2 regions of the Streptomyces sp. NPDC053432 genome follow, and region 1 is predicted to be linked to the other one. Evidence: riboswitches for the same ligand, from Rfam matches in the RefSeq annotation. Region 1 holds a riboswitch; the other holds the start of a gene.
The links. Region 1 has a riboswitch for glycine ahead of gcvP (aminomethyl-transferring glycine dehydrogenase). Riboswitches for the same ligand answer to the same signal wherever they lie in the genome.
Positions count from the first base shown of each region.

Region 2: another riboswitch for glycine. It lies ahead of gcvT (glycine cleavage system aminomethyltransferase GcvT); the one in region 1 lies ahead of gcvP (aminomethyl-transferring glycine dehydrogenase).

Region 1 is NZ_JBVJKF010000013.1:205,790-209,190, forward strand. It holds gene gcvP (aminomethyl-transferring glycine dehydrogenase) at 1-1,966, opposite strand, end outside; glycine riboswitch at 2,162-2,260, opposite strand; gene ACZ6Y1_RS22725 (PRC-barrel domain-containing protein) at 2,373-2,738, shown strand.
Region 2 is NZ_JBVJKF010000005.1:263,274-266,674, reverse strand. It holds gene glyA (serine hydroxymethyltransferase) at 1-399, opposite strand, end outside; gene gcvH (glycine cleavage system protein GcvH) at 415-795, opposite strand; gene gcvT (glycine cleavage system aminomethyltransferase GcvT) at 898-2,013, opposite strand; glycine riboswitch at 2,171-2,274, opposite strand; gene ACZ6Y1_RS11580 (AAA family ATPase) at 2,521-3,207, shown strand; gene ACZ6Y1_RS11575 (enhanced serine sensitivity protein SseB) at 3,399-3,401, shown strand, end outside.

The sequences.
Region 1 (3,401 bases):
ACGGGTAGGTGATCATCAGCACGGAGAGCTCGTCGCGGTACTGCTCGATCTTGGCGCGCAGGTCGTCCGCGTCCACCTCGCCGTCGTCGGCGGTCTTGACGACGACGACCTTCATGCCGGCCATCACGGCGCTGGCGGCGTTGGTGCCGTGCGCGGAGGACGGGATCAGGCAGACGGTGCGCTGCTCGTCGCCGTTCGCGCGGTGGTACGCGCGGACGGCCAGGAGACCGGCGAGCTCACCCTGCGAGCCGGCGTTCGGCTGGATGGAGACCTTGTCGTAGCCGGTGACCTCGCAGAGACGTTCCTCCAGCTCGTTGATGAGCGTGAGGTAGCCCTCGGCCTGCTCCACCGGGGCGAAGGGGTGCAGCTGGCCGAACTCGGGCCAGGTCACCGGTTCCATCTCGGTGGTCGCGTTGAGCTTCATGGTGCAGGAGCCCAGCGGGATCATGCCGCGGTCCAGCGCGTAGTCCTTGTCCGAGAGCTTGCGCAGGTAGCGCAGCATCGCGGTCTCGGAGCGGTGCTGGTGGAAGACGGGGTGCGTCAGGTAGGCGTCCGAGCGCAGCAGGCCCTCGGGGAGGGTGTCCTCGGTGGTCGCGTCGAGCGCCTCGATGTCGGCGCTGACGCCGAAGGCGGCCCAGACGGCCTCGATGTCGGCGCGCAGGGTGGTCTCGTCGCAGGAGACGGAGACGTGGTCGGCGTCGGCCTGGTGCAGGTTGACCCCGCCCTCGCGGGCGGCGGCGGCGACCTCGGCGGCCCGGCCCGGGACGCGGGCGGTGATCGTGTCGAAGTACGCGCCGTGCACGATCTCCACGCCGCCGCCCGTCAGACCCGCGGCGAGCAGGGCCGCGTAGCGGTGGGTGCGGCGGGCGATCGTCCGCAGGCCGTCGGGGCCGTGGTAGACGGCGTACATGGCGGCCATGACGGCGAGCAGCACCTGCGCGGTGCAGATGTTGCTGGTGGCCTTCTCGCGGCGGATGTGCTGCTCGCGGGTCTGCAGCGCCAGGCGGTACGCCTTGTTGCCGTCCGCGTCCACGGAGACGCCGACGAGGCGGCCCGGCAGGGAGCGGGCGTGCTTGGCCTGGACGGCCATGTAGCCGGCGTGCGGTCCGCCGAAGCCCATGGGGACGCCGAAGCGCTGCGTGGTGCCGACGGCGATGTCCGCGCCCAGCTCGCCCGGGGAGGTCAGCAGGGTCAGGGCGAGCAGGTCGGCGGAGACGGTGACGATCGCGCCGAGCTCGTGCGCCTGGTCGATGACCGGCTTGATCTCCCGTACGGCGCCGGAGGCACCCGGGTACTGGAGCAGCACGCCGAAGACGCCGCGCTCGGCGATCTCGGCGGGGATGCCGTTCGAGAGGTCCGCGACGACGACCTCGACGCCCGTCGGCTCGGCGCGGGTCTCGATCACCGCGATGGTCTGCGGCAGGGCGTCGGCGTCGATGAGGAAGACGCCGTCCTTGGCCTTGCCCACGCGGCGGGACAGCGACATGGCCTCGGCGGCCGCGGTGCCCTCGTCGAGCAGCGAGGCGCCGGAGGTCGGCAGGCCGGTGAGGTCCGCGACGAGGGTCTGGAAGTTCAGGAGCGCTTCGAGGCGGCCCTGGGAGATCTCCGGCTGGTACGGCGTGTATGCCGTGTACCAGGCCGGGTTCTCCATGACGTTGCGGAGGATCACCGGCGGGGTGAAGGTCCCGTAGTAGCCGAGACCGATCATGGAGGAGAGGACCTGGTTGCGGTCGGCGAGCGAACGCAGCTCGGCCAGCACCTCGGCCTCGGTCCGCGCCTCGGGCAGGTTCAGCGCCTCAGCGGTCTTGATCACATCCGGAACCGCGGCGGCGGTCAGTTCGTCCAGCGAGCCGTAGCCCACCTGAGCGAGCATCTTCGCCTGCGCCTCGGCGTCCGGGCCGATGTGGCGCTGCTCGAAGGGGATGCCTCGCTCCAGCTGGGAGAGCGGAATGCGGTTGGCGGTCATGTACGGAGGCCTCCTGGTCGTACGACCTGCGAGGGGCACCACGGCGCGGGCACCCGGACGGCCTCCCCCTCTGTCATCTCAACCTGAGAGTTTCACCGGTCGCTGGAGGGTCGCTCGAGCCACCGGCTTTCACCGTCGGTGAGGAGGGGAACCGGCACTGCGCGCCCGGTACCCGCCCCTGCTTTCCAGAGTGGCCTCGTCCGTGCGGTACGTATGCCTGAGAGATTCCGGGGAGGATTTGCTCCTTCGGCGCCTCCGTCGTTCTCACTCGGAGGACTCTCCCGCACAGGGTCGACAGCCGATACCCAGCCTACCAGCGCGGATCCGGACCCTCCCCGAGTGGCCTCTTCTTGGGATATGCACTTCTGTAGTCATTACGGAGGAGTTGCGACCATTTGGAGGGACCGTGCAGACCGACATCGATCCGCGCAGCCTGATCGGCCGCAAGGCGTTCGACCGCAATGGCACGAAGATCGGCACCGTGGACGAGGTCTACCTCGACGATGCCACGGGCGTCCCGGAATGGGCCGCCGTCCGTACGGGCCTGTTCAGCCGGGACGCGTTCGTTCCGCTGGAACCGAGCGAGCTGGTGGACGACGCCCTGCGGGTGCCGTTCGACCGCTCCCTGATCAAGGACGCCCCCGACTTCGGCGTGGGCCGCCATCTCTCCCCCGAACAGGAACTCCAGCTCTACCACCACTACGGCCTGGACGTGACGCTTCCGACGGACTTCCACCACGACTTCGGCCACCTGGCGAACGACGACGACTGACCCCACCCCGCGCCGCCGCCCCGCGCTGTGGGCGGCGGCCGTGTGCGCCACGCCGCGCGGTCCGGGCCCCCGCCGCAAAGCCCGGCGGGGCCGGGGCACACGCGCCTCAAGCGCCCGCGTCCCACGCAGCCCAGCGCCGCCCAGACGGCCCGGGCCGACCGCACGCAGCAAGGAGGGCAGGCCCGCCTGCCCCCGCCGCAGCCGAGCCCCCACAGGGCACCGGCCCCCGGACCCTCACCCGCCCCGCGTCCGACGCTGCCCGAGCCAGGCCGTGCCCGGGTCGCGTGCGCCCGGACCCTCAGCCGCCCGCGTCCGGCGCTGCCGAGCCAGGCCGTGCCCGGGACGCGCCAACCGGGCTCCACGGGACGGGGCCGCCGGGCCGACCGGACCCGGCACCAGGCCCCCCGAACCCGCCCCCTCGCCCCGCAAGGCACCGCCTGCGACCGTCAGCGGCCCGTGTCCGGCCGTCGGTCGCGCCGCACCAGGCGCGGCACCCGAGCGCGTTCCGGGCCAGCCGCTGCCGAGCCCCGCAGGACACTGGCAGACGGGCCGTTCCGCCTGTGTCGGGCGCGGCCCGCGCCCAGCCGTGCGCGCCGCGCCGTACCGGCTCCAGGGACGCGGCCGGGCGTGGCACCGACCGCAGTCCCCCCGGGTCTGCGGTCC
Region 2 (3,401 bases), on a different contig from region 1:
GATCTTCATGCCGTGGGTCAGGTGACCGCCGTGGGCCAGGTTCAGGCCCATGATCGTGTCGCCCGGCTTCAGGAGCGCGAACATCGCGGCGGCGTTGGCCTGCGCACCGGAGTGCGGCTGGACGTTCGCGGCCTCGGCACCGAAGAGCGCCTTGATCCGGTCGATCGCGATCTGCTCGACGACGTCGACGTGCTCGCAGCCGCCGTAGTAGCGGCGGCCGGGGTAGCCCTCGGCGTACTTGTTGGTGAGGACGGAGCCCTGGGCCTCCATGACGGCGACCGGAGCGAAGTTCTCCGACGCGATCATTTCCAGGGTCGACTGCTGGCGCAGGAGCTCGGCGTCGACGGCTGCGGCGACGTCGGGGTCGAGTTCGTGAAGAGGGGTGTTCAGTACGGACATCAGGATCCCCTGGGGTCAGTTACCGGCGGTGAGGGAGGCGTACTCCTCGGCGGAGAGCACGTCCTTGGGCTCCTCCGAGATGCGCACCTTGAACAGCCAGCCGCCCTCGAAGGGGGCGGAGTTCACCAGCGACGGGTCGTCGACGACGTCCTGGTTGGCCTCGACGACCTCGCCGGAGACGGGGGAGTACAGGTCGCTGACCGACTTCGTCGACTCGAGCTCGCCACAGGTCTCGCCCTCGGTGACGGTGTCGCCGACCTCGGGGAGCTGGGCGTAGACGACGTCACCGAGCGCGTTGGCGGCGAACTCGGTGATGCCGACCGTCGCGACGCCGTCAACGACGTCCGACAGCCACTCGTGCTCCTTGGTGTAACGCAGCTGCTGGGGGGTGCTCATGACCTGATTCTCCTGGATGCGCGGGGGTGGGAACGAACGGTGGTCTGGGGTACTGCGACATCGCCGCACGGGGCACCCGGGCGGCAGGCCGGACTACAAGGACTACTTCTGCCGCTTGTAGAACGGCAGAGCGACGACCTCGTACGGCTCATGCGTACCGCGAATGTCGACGCCGACGCCGGAGGTGCCGGGCGCGGCGTGTGCCGCGTCGACGTACGCCATGGCGATCGGCTTGCCCAGGGTCGGGGACGGGGCGCCGGAGGTGACCTCGCCGATCACCTGGCCGTCGGCGACGACGGGGAAGCCGGCGCGCGGGACGCGGCGGCCCTCGGCGACCAGGCCGACCAGCTTGCGCGGCGGGTTCGTGGCGGCGCGCTCGGCGGCGGCCTCCAGGGCGGCGCGGCCGACGAAGTCGACCTCCTTCTCGAACTTCACGACCCGGCCCAGACCCGCGTCGAACGGGGTCAGCGAGGTGGTCAGCTCGTGCCCGTACAGCGGCATGCCCGCCTCCAGGCGCAGGGTGTCGCGGCAGGACAGGCCGGCCGGGACCAGGCCGACGCCCTCGCCGGCCTTGGTCAGCGCCTGCCACAGCTCCACGGCGTGCTCGGGGGAGACGAACAGCTCGAAGCCGTCCTCGCCCGTGTAGCCCGTACGCGCGATCAGCGCGGGCACACCGGCCACGGTGCCCGGCAGGCCGGCGTAGTACTTCAGCCCGTCCAGGTCGGCGTCGGTGAGGGAGGCGAGGATGCCGGGGGACTCCGGGCCCTGCACCGCGATCAGCGCGTAGGCGTCGCGGTCGTCGCGGACCTCGGTGTCGAAGCCGGCGGCGCGCTCGGTGAGCGCGTCCAGCACCACCTGGGCGTTGGAGGCGTTCGCGACGACCATGTACTCGGTCTCGCCGAGGCGGTAGACGATCAGGTCGTCGACGATGCCGCCGTCTTCCTGGCAGATGTGCGTGTAACGGGCGCGGCCGACGCCGACGGTGGAGATGTTGCCGACCAGCGCGTAGTCCAGGGCCTTGACGGCCTCCGGCCCGGTCAGGGTGATCTCGCCCATGTGGGAGAGGTCGAAGAGACCGGCCTTGGTGCGGACGGCGTTGTGCTCGTCGCGCTCGCTGGCGTACCGCAGGGGCATGTCCCAGCCCGCGAAGTCGGTCATGGTCGCACCGAGGGAACGGTGCAGCGCATCGAGGGCGGTCAGGCGGGGGGCAGTGCTCATGGGTGTGGCTCCCGGGTCCCAGGGCATGACATGACGAGGAGGTGTCCTCCCCATCTGTCATCGGAACCTGAGAGGTTCGCCGAGAGTGCCTGACGGGTCAGGATCTCCGGCTTGCACCTTGGGTGGAGCTGACGGACAGCTCGCTTTTCAGATCTGCCTCATCCACGCGGTACGGGGCCTGAGAGATTCAAGGGAGGTTCTTGCTCCTTCGGCGCCCGGGCACCGCCTCGCGGCGTGCCGGGACTCTCCCGCGCGGATTCAAGCGGCCGGTATGCAGTTGGTGATGCGGGGGTGATGCGGTTTGGTCCAGATGGCGCACATCATTGCACGCCGTGGTGGTGATCGGGCGGGCGGGCCCGAAAGATCGTGCGGTTGTCCAGGGGGTGGACGGGACGGGGACCGGAACCCCGCGCGGGACCCGGACCGGAACCGAAGCCGCCGGATTACCGTCTTTTTACACTCAGTGGGCAAGGGTCCCGGTGACCCGATTCGGGGGAGGCGAACACTGTGCGCAGATTCGTAGGCGTGGCGGCGGCCACGGGGGCCGTGGGCGCGGTCCCGGCGCAGCGGACCGGTGCGGCGGTCCATGCGTACGGCCACGGGGCCGGGTCCGTACGGGACCTGCGCGGACCGGGGGTGCGGGGGCCGCAGCGGCTGCGCTTCACCACGGGCGACATCGTGGTCGTGTCCGGCCTGCCGGGCGGCGGCAAGAGCACGCTGATCAAGCGGGCGGCGGCCGAGGGCGGCGCGGAGGGATGCGCCGTCGACTCCCAGGACACCCGCGAGCGCTGGGAGCGCCGGATGCCGGGGGCGCTGCCGTACGCGGTGTACCGGCCGCTGGTGCGGGCCGCGCACTACTGGGGGCTGTGGCGGCACCTGCGCTCCGGGCGCTCCGTCGTCGTCCACGACTGCGGTACCCAGAGCTGGGTGCGGGCGCTGCTCGCGGCGTCGGCGCGACGGCGGGGGCGCGCGCTGCACCTGCTCCTGCTGGACACCAGCCCCGAGGAGGCGCTGGCCGGGCAGGCCGCGCGGGGGCGGGCGGTGTCGGCGTACGCCTTCGCCCGTCACCGGGGCGCGGTGGGGCGCCTCCTACGCGACGCGGAAGCGGGCCGCCCGCCGGCGGGGTGCGCCTCGGCCACCCTCCTGGACCGCCGATCCGCCGCCGCGGTGACCCGCATCGTGTTCCACCCGTAGCCGCGGGGTGCGGCGCCGCCGCGGGGGCTCCGCCCCGAACCAGCCCCTCCGGCGATCGAGGAGCGGGGTACGCGGGGCGGAGCCCCGGGAGCGGCGCGGCGCGTTCCGTACAACCGAACCCCGGCGGAGGCCTGTCGGCGGGGGCCGGTACCCTGCGGGGCGACAACTCGCGGGATCACGGAGGCACGTACATG